4 regions of the Streptomyces sp. NPDC006529 genome follow, and region 3 is predicted to be linked to each of the others. Evidence: riboswitches for the same ligand, from Rfam matches in the RefSeq annotation. Region 3 holds a riboswitch; each other region holds the start of a gene.

The links. Region 3 has a riboswitch for cyclic di-AMP ahead of ABZY31_RS05815 (LysM peptidoglycan-binding domain-containing M23 family metallopeptidase). Riboswitches for the same ligand answer to the same signal wherever they lie in the genome.
Region 1: another riboswitch for cyclic di-AMP. It lies ahead of ABZY31_RS20785 (LysM peptidoglycan-binding domain-containing protein); the one in region 3 lies ahead of ABZY31_RS05815 (LysM peptidoglycan-binding domain-containing M23 family metallopeptidase).
Region 2: another riboswitch for cyclic di-AMP. It lies ahead of ABZY31_RS15415 (transglycosylase family protein); the one in region 3 lies ahead of ABZY31_RS05815 (LysM peptidoglycan-binding domain-containing M23 family metallopeptidase).
Region 4: another riboswitch for cyclic di-AMP. It lies ahead of ABZY31_RS08500 (M23 family metallopeptidase); the one in region 3 lies ahead of ABZY31_RS05815 (LysM peptidoglycan-binding domain-containing M23 family metallopeptidase).

Annotation. Positions count from the first base shown of each region.
Region 1 is NZ_JBEXPB010000030.1:11,653-17,006, reverse strand. It holds gene ABZY31_RS20795 (alpha/beta fold hydrolase) at 1-1,218, opposite strand, end outside; gene ABZY31_RS20790 (S-(hydroxymethyl)mycothiol dehydrogenase) at 1,419-2,504, opposite strand; cyclic di-AMP (ydaO/yuaA leader) riboswitch at 2,960-3,205, shown strand; gene ABZY31_RS20785 (LysM peptidoglycan-binding domain-containing protein) at 3,210-3,992, shown strand; gene ABZY31_RS20780 (glycoside hydrolase family 20 protein) at 4,042-5,354, opposite strand, start outside.
Region 2 is NZ_JBEXPB010000018.1:19,924-25,277, forward strand. It holds gene ABZY31_RS15405 (cytochrome P450) at 1-299, shown strand, start outside; gene ABZY31_RS15410 (transglycosylase family protein) at 394-1,437, shown strand; cyclic di-AMP (ydaO/yuaA leader) riboswitch at 1,713-1,885, shown strand; gene ABZY31_RS15415 (transglycosylase family protein) at 1,888-2,595, shown strand; gene eno (phosphopyruvate hydratase) at 2,855-4,141, shown strand; gene ABZY31_RS15425 (septum formation initiator family protein) at 4,259-4,741, shown strand; gene ABZY31_RS15430 (DUF501 domain-containing protein) at 4,783-5,354, shown strand, end outside.
Region 3 is NZ_JBEXPB010000004.1:206,058-211,411, forward strand. It holds gene ABZY31_RS05805 (aspartate aminotransferase family protein) at 1-1,146, shown strand, start outside; gene ABZY31_RS05810 (tyrosine-protein phosphatase) at 1,196-2,002, opposite strand; cyclic di-AMP (ydaO/yuaA leader) riboswitch at 2,279-2,500, shown strand; gene ABZY31_RS05815 (LysM peptidoglycan-binding domain-containing M23 family metallopeptidase) at 2,505-3,521, shown strand; gene ABZY31_RS05820 (SGNH/GDSL hydrolase family protein) at 3,689-4,498, shown strand; gene ABZY31_RS05825 (MBL fold metallo-hydrolase) at 4,614-5,354, shown strand, end outside.
Region 4 is NZ_JBEXPB010000007.1:139,417-144,770, forward strand. It holds gene ABZY31_RS08495 (pitrilysin family protein) at 1-1,318, shown strand, start outside; cyclic di-AMP (ydaO/yuaA leader) riboswitch at 1,525-1,680, shown strand; gene ABZY31_RS08500 (M23 family metallopeptidase) at 1,693-2,496, shown strand; gene ABZY31_RS08505 (GntR family transcriptional regulator) at 2,665-3,330, shown strand; gene ABZY31_RS08510 (HPr family phosphocarrier protein) at 3,536-3,817, opposite strand; gene ABZY31_RS08515 (GNAT family N-acetyltransferase) at 4,040-5,354, shown strand, end outside.

The DNA of each region.
Region 1 (5,354 bases), on a different contig from region 3:
CAGGCCGCGAACGGCCCGGGCGGTGGCCAGCGAGTGGGCCGTGTCGACGTACATGTCGTCGTGGTAGACGGCCGCCGCCACCGGCACCTCGTTCGCCGCGAGGCGCGCCGGGTCGTAGAGGGGCTGCCAGCCGGTGCGGGCCGCGAGGGCCTCCGCGGTCGCGCGGAGCGGGGCCAGGGCCGGGTCCGTGGTGAAGTGCCAGGGGTGGATGCTCTCGCCGGTGAAGAGGAGCGGCTCGTCCCCGGCCAGGGTCTTGGCGGCGTCGAAGCGGGAGTCCGCAGCGCGCACCCGTTCGGCGGCCCAGGCGGTGGGGGCGGCCGGGTCCTGGGCGTAGATCGCCTCGTGCAGGAGCGCGTACAGCGGGTGCCCGGCGAAGGACAGCAGCGGCCGGACGCCGTCCAGGAAGGCGTCGGAGAGGGCGGGTCCCGCGGGGGTGGGGACGAAGGCGTCCTCCAGGAGGTAGTGCAGCTGGTGGCTGCCGTCACCGCCGCCGAGGAGGATCCCCAGGGACTGGAAGGCCTCGGGGGTGAGCGGGTGGCCGCCGGGGAGTTCGGTGGGGTGCTCGGCGAGGTGGGCGGCGATGGCGCGGGCGCGTTCGACGTCCATCGGGTAACGGGCGTAGTGCGCCAGGTTCTTGCGCTCGACGCGCGGGACCGCCGTGGCATAGACCTCGTCGGCGGTGGCGTCGAGGGACGGCAGGCCGCCGGTGATCAGCGCGGCGCTGAGCCCCTCGGGCGCGGCGCCGAGGTAGTGGGTGACGCAGAACCCGCCGAAGCTCTGGCCGAGTACGGTCCAGGGTGCGCCGCCGGTGAGGGCGGGGCGGATGGCTTCGCAGTCGCGGACGATCGCGTCGGCGCGGAAGTGGGCGAGGTAGTCGGCCTGTTCGGCGGGGCCGCCGCGCAGCGGGAGGGTCTGGCGGTTCGCGGGGGTGGAACGGCCGGTGCCGCGCTGGTCCAGGAGGAGGACGCGGAACTCGGTCAGGGCCCGGTCCAGCCAGGCCTGGCGGCCGGTGAAGCGGCGGGCACCGAAGCCGGGGCCGCCCTCCAGGTAGAGCAGCCAGGGCAGCGTGGCCGGGTCCTTGCCCGTCGCCACGGCCTCGCGGGCGTACAGCTCGATGCGCTCGCCGTCCGGGCGGTCGTGGTCCAGCGGGACCGTGAAGCGGTGGTCGGTCAGGACTACGCCGGGCTGGCGGTAGCTGGGGCTGTGGCTGTGGGTCACGGACGATCCAAGGGTCGGGTGCGGTGGGTTCCGGTGCGGTGGGTTCCGGTGCGGGCCGTGCGGGCCCGGTGCTGCCTCCGGCGGCGCCTCAAACGCCGGCGGGGCTGACATCGCGGCGCCGTGGTCCGTCGGCGGGGCTGATGTGGCGCGCCTTGGGCCGACGGCGGGCCCCGGGCCGGGGGGTGGCCCGGGGCTTGTGGTCAGAAGAGGACGACCGAGCGGAGGACTTCGCCGCGTTCCATGCGGGCGAAGGCTTCCTCCACGTCGTCGAGCGCGATGGTCTCGGAGACGAACGCGTCGAGGTCGAGGCGGCCCTGGAGGTAGAGGTCGATCAACAGCGGGAAGTCCCGCTCGGGCAGGCAGTCCCCGTACCAGGAGGACTTGAGGGCGCCGCCGCGGCCGAAGACGTCGAGCAGCGGGAGTTCGAGGGCCATCTCCGGGGTGGGGACGCCGACCAGCACCACGGTGCCGGCCAGGTCGCGGGCGTAGAACGCCTGCCGGTAGGTCTCGGGGCGGCCGACGGCGTCGATGACCACGTCCGCTCCGTTGCCGCCGGTCAGCGCCTGGACCGCCTTGACCACGTCCTCGGTACGGCCGTTGACGGTGTGGGTGGCGCCCAGCCCCCTGGCCTGTTCCAGCTTGCGGTCGTCCAGGTCCACCGCGATGATCCGGCCCGCACCGGCGAGCCGGGCCCCGGCGACGGCCGCGTTGCCCACGCCGCCGCAGCCGATGACGGCCACCGAGTCGCCGCGGCCGACGTTCCCGGTGTTGAGGGCCGCGCCGAGGCCCGCCATCACCCCGCAGCCCAGCAGTCCGGCGGCGGCGGCCGAGGCCGCCGGGTCCACCTTGGTGCACTGGCCGGCGGCGACCAGGGTCTTCTCGGCGAAGGCTCCGATGCCCAGCGCCGGGGAGAGCGGAGTGCCGTCCTCCAGGGTCATGGACTGGGTGGCGTTGTGGGTGTCGAAGCAGTACCAGGGGCGCCCGCGCTTGCAGGCGCGGCAGCGGCCGCACACGGCGCGCCAGTTGAGGATCACGAAGTCGCCAGGGGCGACGCCGGTGACATCGGGGCCGACGGCCTCCACCACTCCGGCGGCCTCGTGGCCGAGGAGGAAGGGGAAGGCGTCGTTGATGCCGCCCTCCCGGTAGTGCAGGTCGGTGTGGCAGACCCCGCAGGCCTGGACCTGGACGAGCGCCTCGCCCGGCCCCGGGTCGGGCACGAGGATCGTTGTCGTCTCCACCGGCGCGCCCTTGCTCCGTGCGATGACCCCTCGTACGCGATGCGTCACGTCATACCCCGCTCTCCTGTGATCCGTCCCGTGCTGCGAACGTACACGGCGGGAGCCTCCCGTCGGGGCCACCGGCACACTTCGGGCGGCCGACGGCGCCCCGGAACCGCACGCCGGGGTCCCGCGGACGCCGGAAGCGCCGCCCGGGTGCGCGGAACTGCCGGAGGCGGCGCGGCCGGTGGAGGTGCGAGAAACACCTTTAGAGGCAGCTAGGGGTGATTTGCCCTTGAATGCGGAACGGGCGCTCCGGCGGTGATGTGAGTCACGCGGAACAGGCCGGACCGCCGCCACCCATAAAAGATCCGGAAGTCTCAATTCCGGGCCCAGCAATGAAATTCGGGATCCATGACCCGTACGGGTGTGACGCATTCCGCGGACCGGTACCGATAAGACGATCACCACGCGGAATTCGCCCCTTGTTCCCGCCCTCCCTCTTCGTTTACGGTCACCGCAATCCAGGTGGAACGCCGAATCCTGCCGCCACCCGGAAACCCATCCCACTTCACGTACGGCAGGAGCGGGGGAACCAGGTAGGCCGCCGGTCCGGATCATGAATCCGGACCGGCTCGGGGTGAAGTCGCACCACCGGCACGCACGCCTTCGTCATGCCCGAGGCATGTCCGGAACACGCGTGCCGCGGTGCGGCCGGACAGCTCCCGTCCGAACCCGACAGCTCACCTCGCAGGCGACGGAGAGGAATGCGCCATGTCCGCATCGGGCAAGCACCGCCGTCCCAAGAACAGCCGGGTGGCCCGTCTGGTCGCCGTCGCGGGCACCGGCGGTTTCGCCCTCGCCCTCCCGCTGATCAGCGCCTCCGGGGCGGAGGCCGCTCAGCCGGCCGCGGCCGCCAAGGCGCCCACCGCTTCCACGGCCGCGACGAAGGCCGCCGCGCCCACGGTCTATTCCGTGGTGCCCGGCGACACCCTTTCCAAGATCGCGCAAACGCATTCCGTGAGCGGCGGCTGGAAGAAGCTGTACGCGGACAACCGCTCGGTGATCGGCAGCGACCCGTCCGTCATCCGCCCGGGAACCAAGCTGACGATCGGCGGGGCCGCAAAGGCGAGTTCGGGATCGGCCAAGGCCACCGCCACGACCCTGGTCGCCAAGCGCAATACCACGGCCGCGCCCGCCCGCGCCGACCGTTCCGCACGGCCCACCACCCTGTACGCCAACAACCTCGACGGGTGGATCCGCCAGTCGCTGGAGATCATGGCCCAGCACGGAATTCCCGGAACCTACGACGGAATTCACCGCAACGTGCTGCGCGAGTCCTCGGGCAACCCGCTCGCCATCAACAACTGGGACTCCAACGCGGCCGCGGGCATTCCCTCGAAGGGCCTCCTCCAGGTCATCGACCCCACCTTCAGGGCCTACCACGTGCCCGGCACGTCGTCCGACTCCTACGACCCGGTCGCGAACATCACCGCCGCCTGCAACTACGCGGCCGCCCGCTACGGTTCGATCGACAACGTCAACGGCGCCTACTGAGCGGACCCCGGGCGGAGCACGCCGCGCGGGCCGGTCCCGGGATCCCGCTTCACCTCAGGCGGTCGGCCAGCGCGGTGAACTGACTCCACGTCGGCCCGGGCGGCCGCGGGTCCCAGACCTTCTGGGCGAGGGCGGCCAGCGGCAGCCGGATCCCGGCGGCGACCTGCGCCTGGGTCTGCGATCCGGCCAGGTCGCACCAGACGGCGAGCCGGGCGCCCAGGATCCGGTCGGCGTAGCGGGCGGGCACGGCCTCGGTGCCGCGCAGCACGAGCGGGGTCCACTGTTCGTAGATCCGCCGGCCGGTCGGGTAGGTGAAGTCGTTGGGCTCGCCGAGGACGTAGTACAGGTACTCGTCGTTGAGGTTGACCACGGGCCGGCCCTCGCGCAGGTACTCCAGGGGCGGGCGGGCGCCGATCTCCTTGCCCGTCCAGTACTCCACCTCGACGTCCCGCGCGGCGGTGGCCGCGCCCCCGGTGAAGAAGCCGTCGTTCCACGCCTTGGGCTGCCGGCCGGCGGCGCGGACCACGGCCGCGCGGTCGTTCAGCCAGCCGGTGGCCAGGTCGAAGACGCGCGCCCCGGCGCCGTACCGATTCCGGGCGGCCGCCGCGAGCTGCGGGAAGGAGGCCTGCGGGTCCTTGACGACCAGCGCCTGGTACTCGTCGGCGCCGACGTGCCAGCGCGCGCCGGGGAAGAGCGGCAGGTATTCGCGCAGCAGTTCGTCGACGAGCCGCGCGGACGCCGGGTCGGAGATGTCCACGGCGCCCTTGACGGCCCGCCCGGCCGCGTCGCGCAGCTGGAGGGCGGGGTGGGCGCGCAGGACGGCGCCCAGGTGTCCGGGCGAGTCGATCTCGGGGACGACCTCGATGTGCAGGCTCCGGGCGAGGGCCACGATGGCGCGCACCTCGGCCTGGCTGAGGTGCGGGTCGGAGACGATCTCGGGGTGGCTGACGGAAGCGATGCGGAAGGCCTGGTCGTCGGAGAAGTGCAGGCCCAGCTGGTTGAGCTTGAGGTCGGCCATCTCGCGCAGCCGGTCCTCGATCCACGGCGCGGTGAAGTTCTTGCGGGCTATGTCGAGGTTCAGGCCGCGCTGCGGGCGGTCCGGCGCGTCCTTGACCGTTCCCTCGCCGATGGATCCGGCGCCGCGGACGGCCTGTTCGAGGGTGCGCGTGCCGTAGAAGACCCCGGCGTCGTCGGGCCCGGTGATGCGGACGCCGCCGCCCCGCACCGTGAGGGTGTAGGACTCCGGGGCGGCCTTGGCGCCGCTCGCGGGGGCCTTGTCGAGAGCGAGTTCCACGTCGCCGGGCCGGAGCGGGCCGCCGTCCTCGGCGTAGCCCAGCTCCAGGTCGCGGGCGAGCATCTTCC
Region 2 (5,354 bases), on a different contig from region 3:
ACGCGCCGGACGCTCTGGACCTCGCGCGGAGCGACAACCAGCACCTCGGATACGGGCACGGCATCCACTACTGCCTGGGCGCCCCGCTGGCCCGGCTGGAGGGTCAGACGGCGCTCGCGAGTTTGCTGACGCGTCTGCCCGATCTGGAACTGGCCATTCCTCCCGAGGAGCTGCGGTGGCGGGGCGGACTGATCATGCGTGGCCTGCGCACGCTTCCGGTCCGCTTCACAACCCCAAACGTTGCGGATGCGGAAGGGGCGGCGCCGGGGCCCTTGGCTGACGAAGAGTCAACTCTGTGACCTCGACGTGATCTGCGCATCATCGACTTGTGACAAGCGTTCGAACCCGGCTAGGTTCGCGTCGCCCCCGCCGCCACGCGAAAGGTCCACCCTCATGCGTTCCGGGAACGGCCGCCACAGACGCCCCCGTCAGGTCCCCGCCCTCGTCGTCACCGCCGGAGTCGCCGGCTCCGCGCTCGCTCTGCCGCTGTTCGCCGCCTCCGGCGCGAACGCGGCCGAGACCACCACCTGGGACAGGGTGGCCGAGTGTGAGAGCGGCGGAACCTGGAGCGCCGATTTCGGCAGCGGGTCGTACGGCGGACTCCAGTTCACGCTGGAACAGTGGAAGAGCGCGGGCGGGCTGGAGTTCGCCGCGCGGCCCGACCTCGCCAGCCGCTCGCAGCAGATAGCCATCGCCGAGCGGGTCCTCGCCTCGCAGGGACCGCAGGCCTGGCCGCTGTGCGGGGAGTCCTCCGGGCTCACCCGGGGCGGCCCCGCGCCCACCGTCGACCCGGGCCGCGCAGGTTCCGGTTCCGTCGCGCCGAGCCCGCTGCGCCCCGAAGGAACCCCGGCCTCCGGCACGGGTCCGCTCGCCGGAGCGCCCGCGCCCGCCTCGACGCCGGCCTCCACCGGGCACATCCCCGGAGCCACCACCCCGTCCGGGGCCAGCGCCTCGCCCGGCGCGCTGCCGGCGGTCCCCGAGACCCCGCTGACCTCCGGACTGCCCGTCATGCCACCCCCGGCGCCCGAGACCGGTGGCCCCGCCACCCCGACCGGGCCCACCGGAACGCCCGTGGCGCCCGTAACCGGTGGCTCCGCGCTCCCGGGCGGTCCGACGGCCTCCCCGTCGAACCCCGCGGCCCCGGTGGCCCCGACGGGCCCGGCCGCCACGCCCGGCTCCGCGGCCACGCCGCAGGGCGAAACGTCGGCAACCGGTGGAAAGCACCGCGGAACGCCCGCCGCGGAGACGTCCGCGGCCCCTGACGCCCTGTCGGATCCGTCGTACACCGTCAAGGCCGGGGACAACCTGACGGCGATCGCGACCGCCCAGGGGGTCGAGGGTGGCTGGAATGCCCTTTACGAGGCCAATCAGCAGGTCATCGGGCACGACGCCGACCTCATCACCCCGGGGCAGAATCTCGATCTAAGCCAGAAATAGGGGCACTTCGGGCGCGAAGATCGCCTTGTATGTCCCATTCGTGCAAGTGAGACATGCATCTCTTCGGTCCAACTGGCGTGTCCTGGTCGGAGACTGCCGCAAACCCGGCTCTCACCTGCGTAAACACCCGTCCCGGGAGCGCAAGTAGGGCCCGTTTCTCCCCGATGTCCCTCGTTGAACATCGGGGAGAGACCTGTCTACCTTCTGAATCGCTCGCCACCGCGGGCTCCTTCGACCGCATCGCCGAATCCTGCCGGCGGACGGAGGGAACAGTCGTCGCGCAAGCGCCGAAGGCAGGAGCGGGGGAACCAAGGTAAGTGCCGGAACCGGCCGTTGAGAGACGGTCACGGAACCGGCTTGGGGTTAAGCCGCGCACCACGGTGCGCGACCGGGCAACTCATCCGCCCGAACCCGACAGCTCACTTCGCAGGCGTCGGTGAGGAGAAAACCATGCTGCTTTCCGGCAAGGGCAAGCACCGTCGCGCCTCCAAGGCCACCCGTGTCGTCACCCTCGTCGGTGTCGCCGGTGTCGCCGTGGCGGCCCCGCTGATGACCGCGGGCGCCGCGAGCGCCGCGACCACCTCCCAGTGGGACGCCGTCGCCGCGTGCGAGTCCGGCGGCAACTGGTCCATCAACACGGGCAACGGCTACTACGGCGGCGTGCAGTTCTCGTCCTCCACCTGGGCGGCGTACGGCGGCAAGGCCTACGCCCCGCAGGCCAACCAGGCCACCAAGTCGCAGCAGATAGCCATCGCCGAGAAGGTCCTCAAGGGCCAGGGCAAGGGCGCGTGGCCGTCCTGCGGCGTGGGCCTGTCGAACGCGGCCTACAACGGCGGCGCGGCCGAGGCCCCCAAGCAGGCCAAGCCCGAGAAGAAGGCCGAGAAGAAGGCCCAGCCGAAGCAGGAGACCAAGCGCGCCGAGGCGCCGGTCACCCGCTCCGAGCGCGCCGAGACCCCGGCCCCCGTCAAGAAGACCCCGGCCGCCGAGGCCCCCAAGACGGGCAACGGCTCCTACGAGGTCAAGGCCGGCGACACCCTCGGCACCATCGCCCAGGCGAACGCCGTCAAGGGCGGCTGGCAGCACGTGTTCGAGCTGAACAAGGACATCGTGCAGGACGCCGACCTGATCTTCCCGGGTCAGAAGCTGAAGCTCAGCTGAACCCCGCGGTAACGCTCCACGCATGACCACCACCGCCCGGCGCGTATCCCCCCACGCGCCGGGCCGTCGTGTTTCCGCGGGCGGAATCCCGCCTTCAGCCTTGCTCTATGTCCTGTAAGAGGGGTATTCCCACCCTTTTTCGTCCCAGGGAGCGGTTGCTCGGCGGGCCGACCGCCCCGATCCGGTTAGGCTCTAAGCGGCAGGGCCGTCCCACGGCCCGACACGCCACCGCACACCCAGCGCCACATCCCATAAGGAGATGCTCGTGCCGTCCATCGACGTCGTCGTAGCCCGGGAAATCCTGGACTCCCGAGGCAACCCCACGGTCGAGGTCGAGGTTGGCCTCGACGACGGCAGCACCGGCCGTGCTGCTGTTCCGTCCGGCGCCTCCACCGGTGCCTTCGAGGCCGTCGAGCTGCGGGACGGTGACGCCAACCGCTACCTCGGCAAGGGCGTCGAGAAGGCCGTCCTCGCCGTCATCGAGCAGATCGGCCCGGAGCTCGTCGGCTACGACGCCACCGAGCAGCGCCTGATCGACCAGGCCATGTGCGACCTGGACGCCACCGACAACAAGGGCTCGCTGGGCGCCAACGCGATCCTCGGTGTCTCCCTGGCCGTCGCGCACGCCGCGTCCGAGGCCTCGGACCTGCCGCTCTTCCGCTACCTCGGTGGCCCGAACGCGCACCTGCTGCCCGTTCCGATGATGAACATCCTGAACGGCGGGTCGCACGCCGACTCCAACGTGGACATCCAGGAGTTCATGATCGCTCCGATCGGCGCGGAGTCCTTCTCCGAGGCGCTGCGCTGGGGTTCCGAGGTCTACCACACCCTCAAGAAGGTCCTGCACAGCAAGGGCCTCTCCACCGGCCTGGGCGACGAGGGCGGCTTCGCCCCGAACCTGGAGTCCAACCGCGCCGCGCTCGACCTCATCGTCGAGGCCATCAAGCTGGCCGGCTACGTCCCGGGCAAGGACATCGCGCTGGCGCTCGACGCCGCCGCGTCCGAGTTCTACAAGGACGGCAAGTACGAGTACGAGGGCCAGTCCCGCTCGGCCGCCGAGATGACCGAGTACTACGAGGAGCTCTGCGCCGCGTACCCGCTGGTCTCCCTCGAAGACCCGCTGTTCGAGGACGACTGGGCCGGCTGGAAGATCCTCACCGACCGCCTGGGCTCCAAGGTCCAGATCGTCGGCGACGACCTCTTCGTCACCAACCCGGAGCGCCTCGCCCGCGGCATCGAAGAGGGCTCGGCGAACGCCCTGCTCGTCAAGGTGAACCAGATCGGTTCGCTGACCGAGGCCCTGGACGCCGTCGAGATGGCCCAGCGCAACGGCTTCAAGTGCATGATGTCGCACCGCTCCGGCGAGACCGAGGACGTCACCATCGCCGACCTCGCCGTCGCGGTGAACTGCGGTCAGATCAAGAGCGGCGCCCCGGCCCGCTCGGACCGCGTCGCCAAGTACAACCAGCTGCTGCGCATCGAGGAGATCCTCGACGACGCCGCGGTGTACGCGGGCCGCTCCGCCTTCCCGCGCTTCAAGGGCTGACCCTCCTCCGCGGGGTTCATCCCCGCGGGGCCAGGCAGCCTCCGTACGTCCCCGCGCTCGGTCCCGTACCGTGTGCGGGGACGTATTGCTGTGTGCGCTACAGGGGAGGCGGAGTCAATGGCCGGGAACCGGGATCGGTTCTCCACCTTCTCGACCGCGACCAGGCTCAAGCAGCTCGGAGAACGGACCGCGGCCCACGTCTACCGCTCGCAGACGCGCCGTCAGGTCCGCCGCAGCCGGCTGACCGGCCGGGCCGCGTTGCTGGTGCTGGTGCTCTGTACGCTGGTCGTCGCCCTCGCGTACCCGATGCGCCAGTACGTCTCCCAGCGCTCGGAGATCGCCGACCAGCAGCGGAGCGCCGACGGGGCGCGCAAGCGGCTGGACGAGCTGCGCGACGAAAAGGCCCGCTGGCAGGACCCGGCCTACGCGGAGCAGCAGGCGCGCAGGCACCTGCACTACGTGCGGCCGGGGGAGATCGGCTACACGATGGTCGACTCCGAGACCGCGGAGCACCGCCGCACCGGCGCGGCGACGGCCGACCGGCCCTGGTACTCGAACGTCTGGGACGGCGTCGACAAGGCCGACCGCCCCGCCGACTGACGTTCACCGACCGACCACTTACCGAAAGACGCACCCCAGGCATGCAGACGCCCCCGCCCCAGACCGCACGGACCGAGCCGACGGACGCGGACATCGCCGCGTTCGAGCAGCAGCTCGGCCGCCCGCCGCGCGGACTGCGCGCCATCGCGCACCGCTGTCCCTGCGGGCAGCCCGACGTGGTCGAGACCGCCCCGCGCCTGCCCGACGGCACGCCGTTCCCCACGCTGTACTACTTGACCTGCCCGCGGGCCGCCGGCGCCATCGGCACCCTGGAGGCCAACGGCGTGATGAAGGAGATGCAGGCCCGCCTCGGCACGGACCCGGAGCTGGCCGCCGCCTACCGGGCCGCCCACGAGGACTACCTCACCCGGCGCGACGCGATCGAGGTGCTGGAGGGCTTCCCGAGCGCGGGCGGCATGCCCGACCGGGTGAAGTGCCTGCACGTGCTGGTCGGCCACTCGCTGGCCGCCGGACCGGGCGTGAACCCCTTCGGCGACGAGGCGCTCGCGATGCTCCCCGAGTGGTGGGCCAAGGGCGCCTGCGTCACCCCGTGCGCGGAGAAGTCCGGGGACCCGGAGCCGGCCGGGCGGCCGGAGCAGACGGAGGCCGGCGC
Region 3 (5,354 bases):
GCCCTGCACGACGTGCTCGACGCGCAGCTCGCCGACCTCACCCGCTTCGACTGCCAGCCGCTGCCCGGGCTGCTGGCGGAGAAGCTGCTGTCCCACAGTCCCCACCTGGACCGGGTCTTCTTCGGCAACAGCGGCACCGAGGCCGTGGAGACCGCGCTGAAGTTCGCCCGCTTCGCCACGGGCCGCCCCAGGGTCCTCTACTGCGACCACGCCTTCCACGGACTCACCACCGGCTCCCTGTCGGTGAACGGGGAGGCGGGCTTCCGGGACGGGTTCGCGCCCCTGCTGCCCGACACCCGGATCGCCCTCGGGGACCTGGGGGCCTTGGAGCGCGAGCTGAAGCGCGGCGACGTGGCCGCCTTCGTCGTGGAGCCGATCCAGGGCAAGGGGGTGCTGGCGGCCCCGCCCGGCTTCCTGCGCGCCGCGCAGGAGCTGCTGCACCGGCACAAGGCCCTGCTGATCGCGGACGAGGTGCAGACCGGCCTCGGCCGGACCGGGGAGTTCTACGCCTACCAGCACGAGGCCGGGGTGGAACCGGACCTGGTGTGCGTCGCCAAGGCCCTGTCGGGCGGCTACGTACCCGTCGGCGCGACCCTGGGCAAGGACTGGATCTTCAAGAAGGTGTACTCGTCCATGGACCGGGTCCTCGTGCACTCGGCCAGCTTCGGCTCCAATGCCCAGGCCATGGCCGCCGGGCTCGCGGTGCTGTCCGTCATGGAGAACGAGTCGGTCGTGGCCAACGCCCGTGCCATGGGCGATCTGCTGCGCGGCCGGCTCGCGGCGATGGTGGACGAGTACGAACTGCTGCACGAGGTGCGCGGCCGGGGGCTGATGATCGGCATCGAGTTCGGCCGCCCGTCCTCGCTCGGCCTGCGCAGCCGGTGGACCATGCTCCAGGCCGCGCGCAAGGGGCTCTTCGCGCAGATGGTCGTCGTACCGCTGCTCCAGAAGCACCGGATCCTCACCCAGGTTTCCGGTGACCACCTGGAAGTGATCAAGCTCATTCCGCCGCTGATCGTGGACGAGGCGGACGTGGACCGCTTCGTGGGCGCCTTCCGGGACGTCATGGACGACGCCCACGGCGGGGGCGGGCTGATGTGGGACTTCGGCAGGACCCTGGTCAAGCAGGCCGTCGCGAACCGCTGACCCGCGGGGCGGCCCGCCGGTCGGCCGCCCGGCGGGCCGCCCGGCGCCGTCACTCCAGGAGGCGGTCGCGCAGCTCGTCGAGGGTCTCGGGCGCGAGCCCGAGGCCCTCGGCGAGGTAGCGGTCGGTGCTGCCCCAGATCTCCTCCAGGGTCTCGAAGGCCGCGTGCAGGTACTCGGCGCGCGCGTCGAAGAGCGGGGCGAGCAGCTCCATCACCTCGGGGGAGCGGGCCTCGGGGGTCCCGCCGCTGCGGCGCACCTTGTAGCGGCGGTGCGGAGCGTTCGACTCCAGGTAGTCCGCCACGATCGCCTCGCGCTCCACGCCGAGCGCGAGCAGCGTGACGGCGATCGAGAGACCGGCCCGGTCCTTGCCGGCCGCGCAGTGCATCAGGACCGGCACCTCGTTCCGGGCGAGCGCCTGCACGACCCGGCGGTGCTCGGCGGTGCGGGTCGTCACGATCTCCCTGTAGGAGGCGGCCATCCGCCGGGCGGCCTTGCCGTCGCCGAGGGCCTCCCGCAGCTGGCCGAGATCGCCGTCGCGGACCATCCGCCAGAACTCCGTGCCGTCCGCCGGGTCGGAGAGCGGGAGGTTGACGTTGCGCACGCCCGGCAGCTCGACGTCCGGGCCCTCCAGGGCGTGGTCGGCGGCGTTGCGGAAGTCGAAGACGGTGTGGAGACCCAGCGACGCGAGGAATTCCGTGTCGGTTTCGGTGGCATGCGCCAGATGTCCGCTTCGATAGACCTGTCCCGATCTGACCCTCCGTCCGTCGGTGGCCGGGAGGCCGCCCACGTCACGGAAGTTGCGCACTCCGGTCAGTTCCGGCTCCGTGGACGGGGCCTGGGGTATCTGCTGGGTCACGAAGACTCCTCCGTATCGTCGCGGCATGTCCGAATTGCGCTGGTTGAACGCAACTTGCCATAAGGGACCGGGAGATCGGGCCCGTCCCCGTGAGCAGGATCATACGGTGACCGTGAGTGTGTGATCGCTAAAGCCGAATTGCCTTGTGCGCAAGGGTGTTGCCGCAGCGGATTCCACGGAGGGTGACCGGAATTCCGGCGGTCCCTCACCCGCGCCATTACCCAAGGGAATTCGCGGCTTGTTCCACGGGACCGGAGCCAATACCTTCACCTCCACCCGGATGGACCGCCTAATCCTGCCACCGTCCGGCACCGCACCCGACGATCCACGCGCCCGGCAGGAGCGGGGGAACCAGGTAAGCCGCCGTTTCCGAAACCGATCTTCTCGATGTTCTCGAATGGATCTCCTCCGGACGGCTCGGGGTGAAGCCGTAGACCTACGGCCGGACATCTCCAGTCCGAACCCGACAGCTCACCTCGCAGGCGACGGAGAGGAATTCACCATGCCCGCAAAGGGAAAGCACCGCCGTCCGAAGTCCGCCGCGTTGACCCGCGGTCTCGTCGTCGCGGGCACCGGAAGCGCGGCGCTCGCGCTGCCGCTGCTGGGCGCCGCCGGCGCGCAGGCCGCCCCGCAGGCCACGGCTCCCGCCACCGCCGCGCTGCCGGCCCAGGCCCTCCCGGCCCAGGCTCCGGCGGCGCTCCGGGCCGCGGCCGCCGCGCCCGCGGCCTCCTCGGTGTACACCGTGGTGTCCGGCGACTGCCTCTCGGAGATCGCCGCGGAGCGGCACCTGAGCGGTGGCTGGCAGCGCCTCTACGCGGACAACCGCGAGGCCGTCGGCTCCGACCCCTCGCTGATCCACCCGGGGCTGAAGCTCGCGCTCGGCGGACCGGGCGAACAGGCTCCGGCGCCCGCCGCGCAAAGCGCCGAGGAACCCGCGCCGGTGGCGGACGCGGACGCGGACGCGGACGCGGACGCGGACGCGGGCCAGGACGAGGGCGCCGCCGCCGCGGAGGCCCCGGCCGCCCCGGCCGACGAGGGTGCGTCGCAGAAGGGGACGAGTGCTCGGGGCGGCACCTCCGCCGGCACGGGCTCGGGCAGCGGTACCGCCTCGGCCTCCGGCTTCGTCGCCCCGGTCTCCGCCTCCATCACCACCCAGTACCGGGCGAGCGGCAGCATGTGGTCCAGCGGTTACCACACCGGCGTCGACTTCGCCGTGGGCACCGGCACCACCGTCCGCGCGGTCGGCGCGGGCACCGTGGTCTCCGCCGGCTGGGGCGGCGCGTACGGCAACGAGGTCGTCATCCGGCACGCGGACGGCCGCTACTCGCAGTACGGCCACCTGTCCCAGCTCTCGGTCTCGGTCGGCCAGAGCGTGACCGCGGGCCAGAGCATCGGCCTCTCCGGTTCAACCGGCAACGTCACCGGCCCGCACCTGCACTTCGAGATCCGCACCGGGTCCGGCTACGGCACGGACATCGACCCGCTGGGCTACCTGCGCTCGAAGGGCGTGAACGTCTGACGCCACCGCCGCGTCGGTGTCCCCGCCTCCCTTGAAAGACCTGACGGACTCCTCACTTATTCCTTACCCGCCGGGTGGTAAAGATCACGGTCCGTCAAGGGGTGGCTACGGTCGCGTAGGTCACCGCCCGGGGTGGAGTATGAGCTCTCGTGGCAGCGACGACAGCGATGACGACGAAGACGACGGCACGGACGACGGAAATCAAGACGGCACTGCCGGGCATCGGCTCGTACGCGGCGATCGGGGACAGTTTCACCGAGGGTGTGGGCGACCCGGGGCCGGGGGGCCTGTGCGTGGGCTGGGCCGACCGGCTCGCCGTGCTCCTCGCGGACCAGCGCGAGGAGCACGACTTCCGGTACGCCAACCTCGCTGTGCGGGGGAAGCTCCTGGACCAGATCGTGGCCGACCAGGTGCCGCGGGCCAAGGAACTGGCGCCCGACCTGGTCAGCTTCTGCGCCGGGGGCAATGACATCATCCGGCCGGGGAGCGACCCCGACGACGTGGCGGAGCGGTTCGAGGCGGCCCTCGCCGACCTCGTCGGGTCAGTCGGCATGGTGATGATCACCACCGGTTTCGACACCCGCGGGGTGCCGGTGCTCAGGCACATCCGGGGCAAGGTGGCGACGTACTCGGCGCACGTCCGGTCCATCGCCGACCGGTACGGATGCCCGGTGCTCGATCTCTGGTCGCTGAAGTCCGTGCAGGACAGGCGGGCTTGGGACCACGACCGGCTCCACCTCTCGCCCGAGGGGCACACCCGGGTCGCGCTGCGCGCCGCGCAGGTGCTCGGCCTGGAGGTGCCCGCGGACCCGGACCAGCCGTGGCCCCCGCAGCAGCCGCGCGGCTCGGCCGAGGTGACCCGCGACAACATCCAGTGGGCACGGGAGCACCTCGTGCCGTGGATCGGCAGGCGATTGCGCGGGGAGTCCTCGGGGGACCGCATGGGGGCCAAGCGCCCGGACCTGCTGCCGCTGTAGGGGCCGGCCGTCGCGGGCGGGGCGGGGAGGCGCGCGGAATCCTTCGGGGGCAGTGTGCGTTGGGAGGGTGGTAGAACGTACGACCAGCCCTGCCCACTTCCCCTCTGGAGGCGCCTTGACCGGCTCCGACCCCGGCTCCCGTTCCTTGCGTCCACGGCTTCGCGCCCTGCGGCCCGAAGCCTTCGGCGCGGATCCGTCCGGCGCGCGGCTGGAGCGGATCCTGCGCTCGCCGAACTTCGCCGACGGCGTCTTTCAGAACCCGGTCGGTGCCCGGACCAGGCCTTCCGGCTCGATGGTGGAGTTCGCCAAGATCTATTTCCACAAGGAGCAGCGGGTCCGGCGCAACCCGGGCGCGCCCGTCCCGGTGCACCCGACGACCCTGGCCGATCTGGCGAAGCCGCCGGTCAGCGGCCTGCGGCTGACCTGGATGGGGCACTCCAGCGTGCTCGCGGAGATCGACGGACGCCGGGTGCTCTTCGATCCGGTGTGGGGAGAGCGGTGCTCTCCCTTCCCGTTCGCCGGACCCCGCCGACTGCACCCCGTACCGGTGCCGCTGGCCGCGCTGGGGCCGGTCGACGTCGTGGTGATCTCGCACGACCACTACGACCACCTCGACCTGCCGACGATCAAGGCTCTGGCCGCCACGGACACGGTCTTCGCGGTCCCGCTCGGCGTCGGCGCGCACCTGGAGCACTGGGGCGTGTCGGCCGACCGGCTGCGCGAGCTGGACTGGAACGAGACCACCAAGGTCGCCGGACTCTCGCTGACCGCGACCCCGGCCCGGCACTTCTGCGGGCGCGGCCTGCGCAACCAGCAGTACACCCTGTGGGCGTCGTGGGTCGTCGCGGGCGACGAG
Region 4 (5,354 bases), on a different contig from region 3:
CCCGGCCCCCGAGCGCGGTGCGCTGGACACCGGCCTGACCGTGCTGCGCTGCCACCGGCCCGGGCAGCAGGTGGTGGCCGTCGAGATCAACCTCGCCGCCCCGCTGGACGCCGAACCGGCCGGGCTGGACGGCGTGGCCACGATCATGGCCCGCGCCCTGTCCGAGGGCACCGACAAGCACTCCGCCGAGGAGTTCGCGGCCGAGCTGGAGCGCTGCGGCGCCACCCTCGACGCGCACGCCGACCACCCCGGCATCCGGGTCTCCCTGGAGGTCCCGGCCTCCCGGCTCGCCAAGGCCCTGGGCCTGCTCGCCGAGGCCCTGCGCGCCCCCGCCTTCGCCGACAGCGAGGTGGACCGGCTGGTGCGCAACCGGCTCGACGAGATCCCGCACGAGCTGGCCAACCCGCAGCGCCGGGCCGCCAAGCAGCTCTCCCAGGAGCTGTTCCCGGCCACGCTGCGGATGTCCCGCCCGCGCCAGGGGACCGAGGAGACGGTGGCCCGGATCGACGCCGCGGCCGTACGCGCCTTTTACGAGGCCCACGTGCGCCCCGCCACCTCCACCGCGGTGGTGGTCGGCGACCTGACCGGCATCGACCTGGACGCCGTCCTCGCGGACACCCTGGGCACCTGGACGGGCGGCACGGCCGAGCCGCTCCCCGTACCGCCGATCACCGCGGACGACACGGGCCGCGTGATCATCGTGGACCGGCCGGGGGCGGTGCAGACCCAGCTGCTCATCGGGCGGATCGGTGCGGACCGGCACGACCGCGTCTGGGCGCCCCAGGTGCTCGGCACGTACTGCCTGGGCGGCACCCTCACCTCCCGCCTGGACAAGGTGCTGCGCGAGGAGAAGGGCTACACCTACGGCGTGCGCGCCTTCGGGCAGGTGCTGCGCTCCACCGCGGACGGCACCGGCGCGTCGATGCTCGCCATCAGCGGTTCGGTGGACACCCCCAACACGGGCCCGGCGCTGGAGGACCTCTGGAAGGTGCTGCGCACCCTCGCGGAGGGCGGTCTGACCGACGCGGAGCGGGACGTGGCGGTGCAGAACCTGGTGGGCGTGGCCCCGTTGAAGTTCGAGACGGCCGCGTCCGTCGCGGGGACCCTGGCCGACCAGGTCGAGCAGGGCCTGCCGGACGACTACCAGGCGCGGTTGTACGCGCGGCTGGCCGAGACGGGCACGGTGGAGGCCACCTCCGCCGTCGTCAACGCCTTCCCGGTGGACCGGCTCGTGACGGTGCTCGTCGGTGACGCCTCGCAGATCGAGGCGCCGGTGCGCGCGCTCGGAATCGGTGACGTGCGCGTCGTCGCGAACTGACGGTGAACCGCCCGTGAACTGAGCGGGCGCGGAAGGGGTTTCGGTGGCTTGGCCACCGGAACCCCTTTTGTCCGTTTGGCGGAGAGGTTGCTTCTATGTCACGTGACGTAGCTAACAATGGGGCGCGTGTGTTTGGTGATTACCCGAAGATCCGCCTAGCGTCGGGCGTGCTGTCCGTCAGTTGTGAACGCCGCACTCGCGGCACCGGGCAGCGATCGCCGAGTCCCCGTCAGGCGCGAGCCTGGGGAGCCGGGGACCCACGTCCCTGGGGTGAATCGGGCCATCTCGCAAGAGGGGGCCCGTAGGAGACCTTCCTGCTCCGAACCCGTCAGCTAACCCGGTAGGCGAGAGGGAAGGAAAGGATCAGCCCCTTCATGGCGTTCGGCAGCAGTCGTGCCTCTTCCGGCAAGCACCGTGGTTCCAGCCGTCTGAGCCGGAAGACCGCAGGTGTCGCCGGCATAGCCGCCCTCGCCGCCACCGGCGTCGCGGCCAGCCTCGCAGCCCCGGCCTTCGCCGCGGACAACCACCACTCCACCGCCCCCCAGGGTGACGGCATGAACGCCGTCGTCGTCGCGGACACCCTCGCCGGCGACCTGGAGGCCCAGGCCGACGCGCAGCGCAACGCCGCCGACGCCGCCGCCCTCAAGGCGCAGGCCGAGGCCGAGGCGAAGACGAAGGCCGCCGAGGCCCGCCGCATGGCCGAGGCGAAGGCCAAGGCCGAGCGCGAGGCCAAGGAGCGCGCGGACCGCGAAGAGGAGCGCAAGCGCCTCAACGCCTTCGTGCTGCCGGTCACCGGCTCCTACGTCAGCACCCAGTACGGCGCCGGCGGCAGCGCCTGGTCCTCCGGCAGCCACACCGGCGTCGACTTCCACGCCGCCGAGGGCACCGTCGTCCACGCCGTGGGCGCGGGCGTCGTCGTCGAGGCTGGCGACGGCGGTGCGTACGGCAACAACATCGTCATCAAGCACAACGACGGTACGTACACCCAGTACGGCCACCTCTCGCGGCTGAGCGTCTCCGCCGGCGAGCAGGTCACCGCGGGCCAGCAGATCGGGCTGTCGGGCAACACCGGCAACAGCTTCGGCGCGCACCTGCACTTCGAGGCCCGTACCGGCCCGTCCTACGGCTCGGACATCAACCCGCTGGCCTACCTGCGGTCCAAGGGCGTCGAGATCTGACCCGCCCGCGCACGCGCTGACCGAAGGCCCCGGCTCATCGAGCCGGGGCCTTCGTGTCGTGCGTGCCTTTGTGCCCATTTCCGAAAACCGTCCTCGGAAAAGAGCGCGCGTTGCCATAGAGTCGCGGTAATGGATTCGGCGGCAACGGTATTCAGCGGAGGTCCGGTCTTGCGAATTCCCGCGCACGCGGTTTGTACGGCGATCCGCGACGACATCGTCTCCGGGGTCTTCGGCCCGGGCTCCCGCCTCACCGAGGAGCTGCTCGCCCGGCGCTACGGAGTCTCCCGCGTCCCCGTCCGGGAGGCACTGCGCACCCTGGAGTCCGAGGGCTTCGTCACCACCCGCCGGCACGCGGGCGCCTGCGTCGCCGAGCCGACCGAGCAGGAGGCGGCCGACCTCCTGGAGGTCCGGATGCTGCTGGAGCCCCTCGCGGCGGCCCGGGCCGCCCGCCGGCGCAGCGAGGCGCACCTGAAGGTGCTGCGGGGGCTGGTACGGCTGGGCCAGGAGCGGGCCAGGAGGGGGCAGGGGGAGGATCTGCGATCCCTGGGCGGCTGGTTCCACGAGACGCTCGTGCAGGCCTCGGACAGCCCCGGCCTGATCGCGCTGCTCACGCAGATGCGCCACAAGGTTGCCTGGATGTACGCCGTGGACGCTCCGGTGCGGCCCGTGGAGTCCTGGGCGGAGCACGGCGCGATCGTGGACGCGGTGGCGCGCGGCGACGCGGAGCGGGCGCGGGCGCTGACCGCGGCCCACGCCGACCGCGCGGCCGGAGCGCACCGGCTGCGCGTGAGGACTTCGCAACCTGCCGTAAACATGGCGAGCGGCGGGCTTTAACACGGTCCCGATACAAAGGATTGATTTACCGGGCGGGAATTGTTTTTCCGGCCGCGTGGGTGCGTTCCGGATAAACGAAAAGGTCCGGGGGTGTTACGCGGCTTCGGGCGTTCCCGGGAAATGCGGCGGAGCCGTGGCCCCGGGTGCGGGGCCACGGCTCCGCCGTGGGTGGTGCGTGGGCCGGACCCGGGGGGTCGGCCGGGGGTCAGACGGTCTCGGGAAGCTCTTCGAGACCCTCGGCGACCAGCTTCGCCAGACGGTCCAGCGCGGCGTCCGCGCCCTCGGCGTCGGACGCGAGGACGATCTCCTCGCCGCCCTGGGCGCCCAGGCCCAGGACCGCGAGCATGGACGCGGCGTTGACCGGGTTGCCGTCGGCCTTGGAGATGGTCACCGGGACGCCGGAAGCGGTGGTCGCCCGGACGAAGATCGAGGCGGGACGAGCGTGCAGGCCCTCGGCCCAGCCGACGTTGACGCGGCGCTCTGCCATGGTGATGCCCTTCAGGTTCTTACGGTTGTCTAGACCAGTCTCTCACGGCACTCCGAGTGCTCCGGCCGACCTTCGGCCCCCGTTCACCTGCCGTTCGACCCTCCACAGCTTGCACTGGTTTGCCCCGGCTCGGCTACTGCGCCGCGCGCACGCGGCCCCGCGGGTGCGCCCCCGCCCGGCGCCCGCCCTCCGTCCGCCCAAACCAGGCTCTAGGGTGGCTCCATGACCACCGCGTCGGACCCCTCGTACCCGGCCCACTGGGAAGCGGACGTCGTGCTGCGCGACGGCGGCACCGCCCGGATCCGCCCCATCACGCCCGAGGACGCGGAGCGCCTGGTCAGCTTCTACGAACAGGTCTCGGACGAGTCGAAGTACTACCGGTTCTTCGCCCCCTACCCCCGGCTGTCCGCCAAGGACGTGCACCGCTTCACCCACCACGACTACGTGGACCGGGTCGGCCTCGCGGCCACCGTCGGCGGCGAGTTCATCGCGACCGTCCGCTACGACCGCATCGGCCCCGACGGGCGCCCCGCCTCCGGAGCGGCCGACGAGGCCGAGGTCGCCTTCCTCGTCCAGGACGCCCACCAGGGCCGCGGGGTCGCCTCCGCCCTCCTCGAACACATCGGCGCGGTCGCGCGCGAGCGCGGGATCCGCCGCTTCGCGGCCGAGGTCCTGCCCGCCAACGTCAAGATGATCAAGGTCTTCAAAGAGGTCGGCTACCAGCAGAAGCGCACCTTCGAGGACGGCTCGGTCCACCTCGACCTCGACCTCGAACCCACCGCCGAATCCCTGGCCGTCCAGCGGGCCCGCGAACAGCGCGCCGAGGCCCGCTCCGTCCAGCGGCTGCTCGCCCCCCGCTCGGTCGCCGTGATCGGCGCCAGCCGCAGCGGCACCGGCGTGGGCGCCGCCGCCCTGCGCAACCTCCGCGACAGCGGCTTCGAGGGCGCGCTCCACGCGGTCAACCACGCCGTGACCTCCGAGACCCTGCTCGGCGTACGGGCGTACCGCACGCTCGGCGGCATCGGCGAACCGGTCGACCTCGCCGTGGTGGCGGTCCCCGCCGAGCGGGTCCCCGAGGTGGTCGCGGACTGCGGGAAGCACGGGGTCCAGGGCCTGGTGGTGCTGTCCGCGGGCTACGGCGAGAGCGGGCCGACCGGGCTCGAACGCCAGCGAGAACTGGTGCGCCAGGCGCGTACGTACGGCATGCGCATCGTCGGCCCCAACGCCTTCGGCGTGATCAACACCGCGCCCGGGGTCCGGCTCAACGCCTCGCTGGCGCCCGCGCCGACCCCGGAGCCCGGGCGGATCGGCCTGTTCACCCAGTCCGGGGCCATCGGCATCGCCCTGCTCGCGGGACTGCTGCGGCGCGGCGAGAGCCTGTCGTCCTTCGTCTCGGCGGGCAACCGGGCGGACGTCTCGGGCAACGACATCCTGCAGTACTGGTACGACGACCCGGCCACCGACGTCGGCCTGCTGTACCTGGAGACCCTCGGCAACCCGCGCAAGTTCACCCGCATCGCGCGGCGCACGGCGGCCG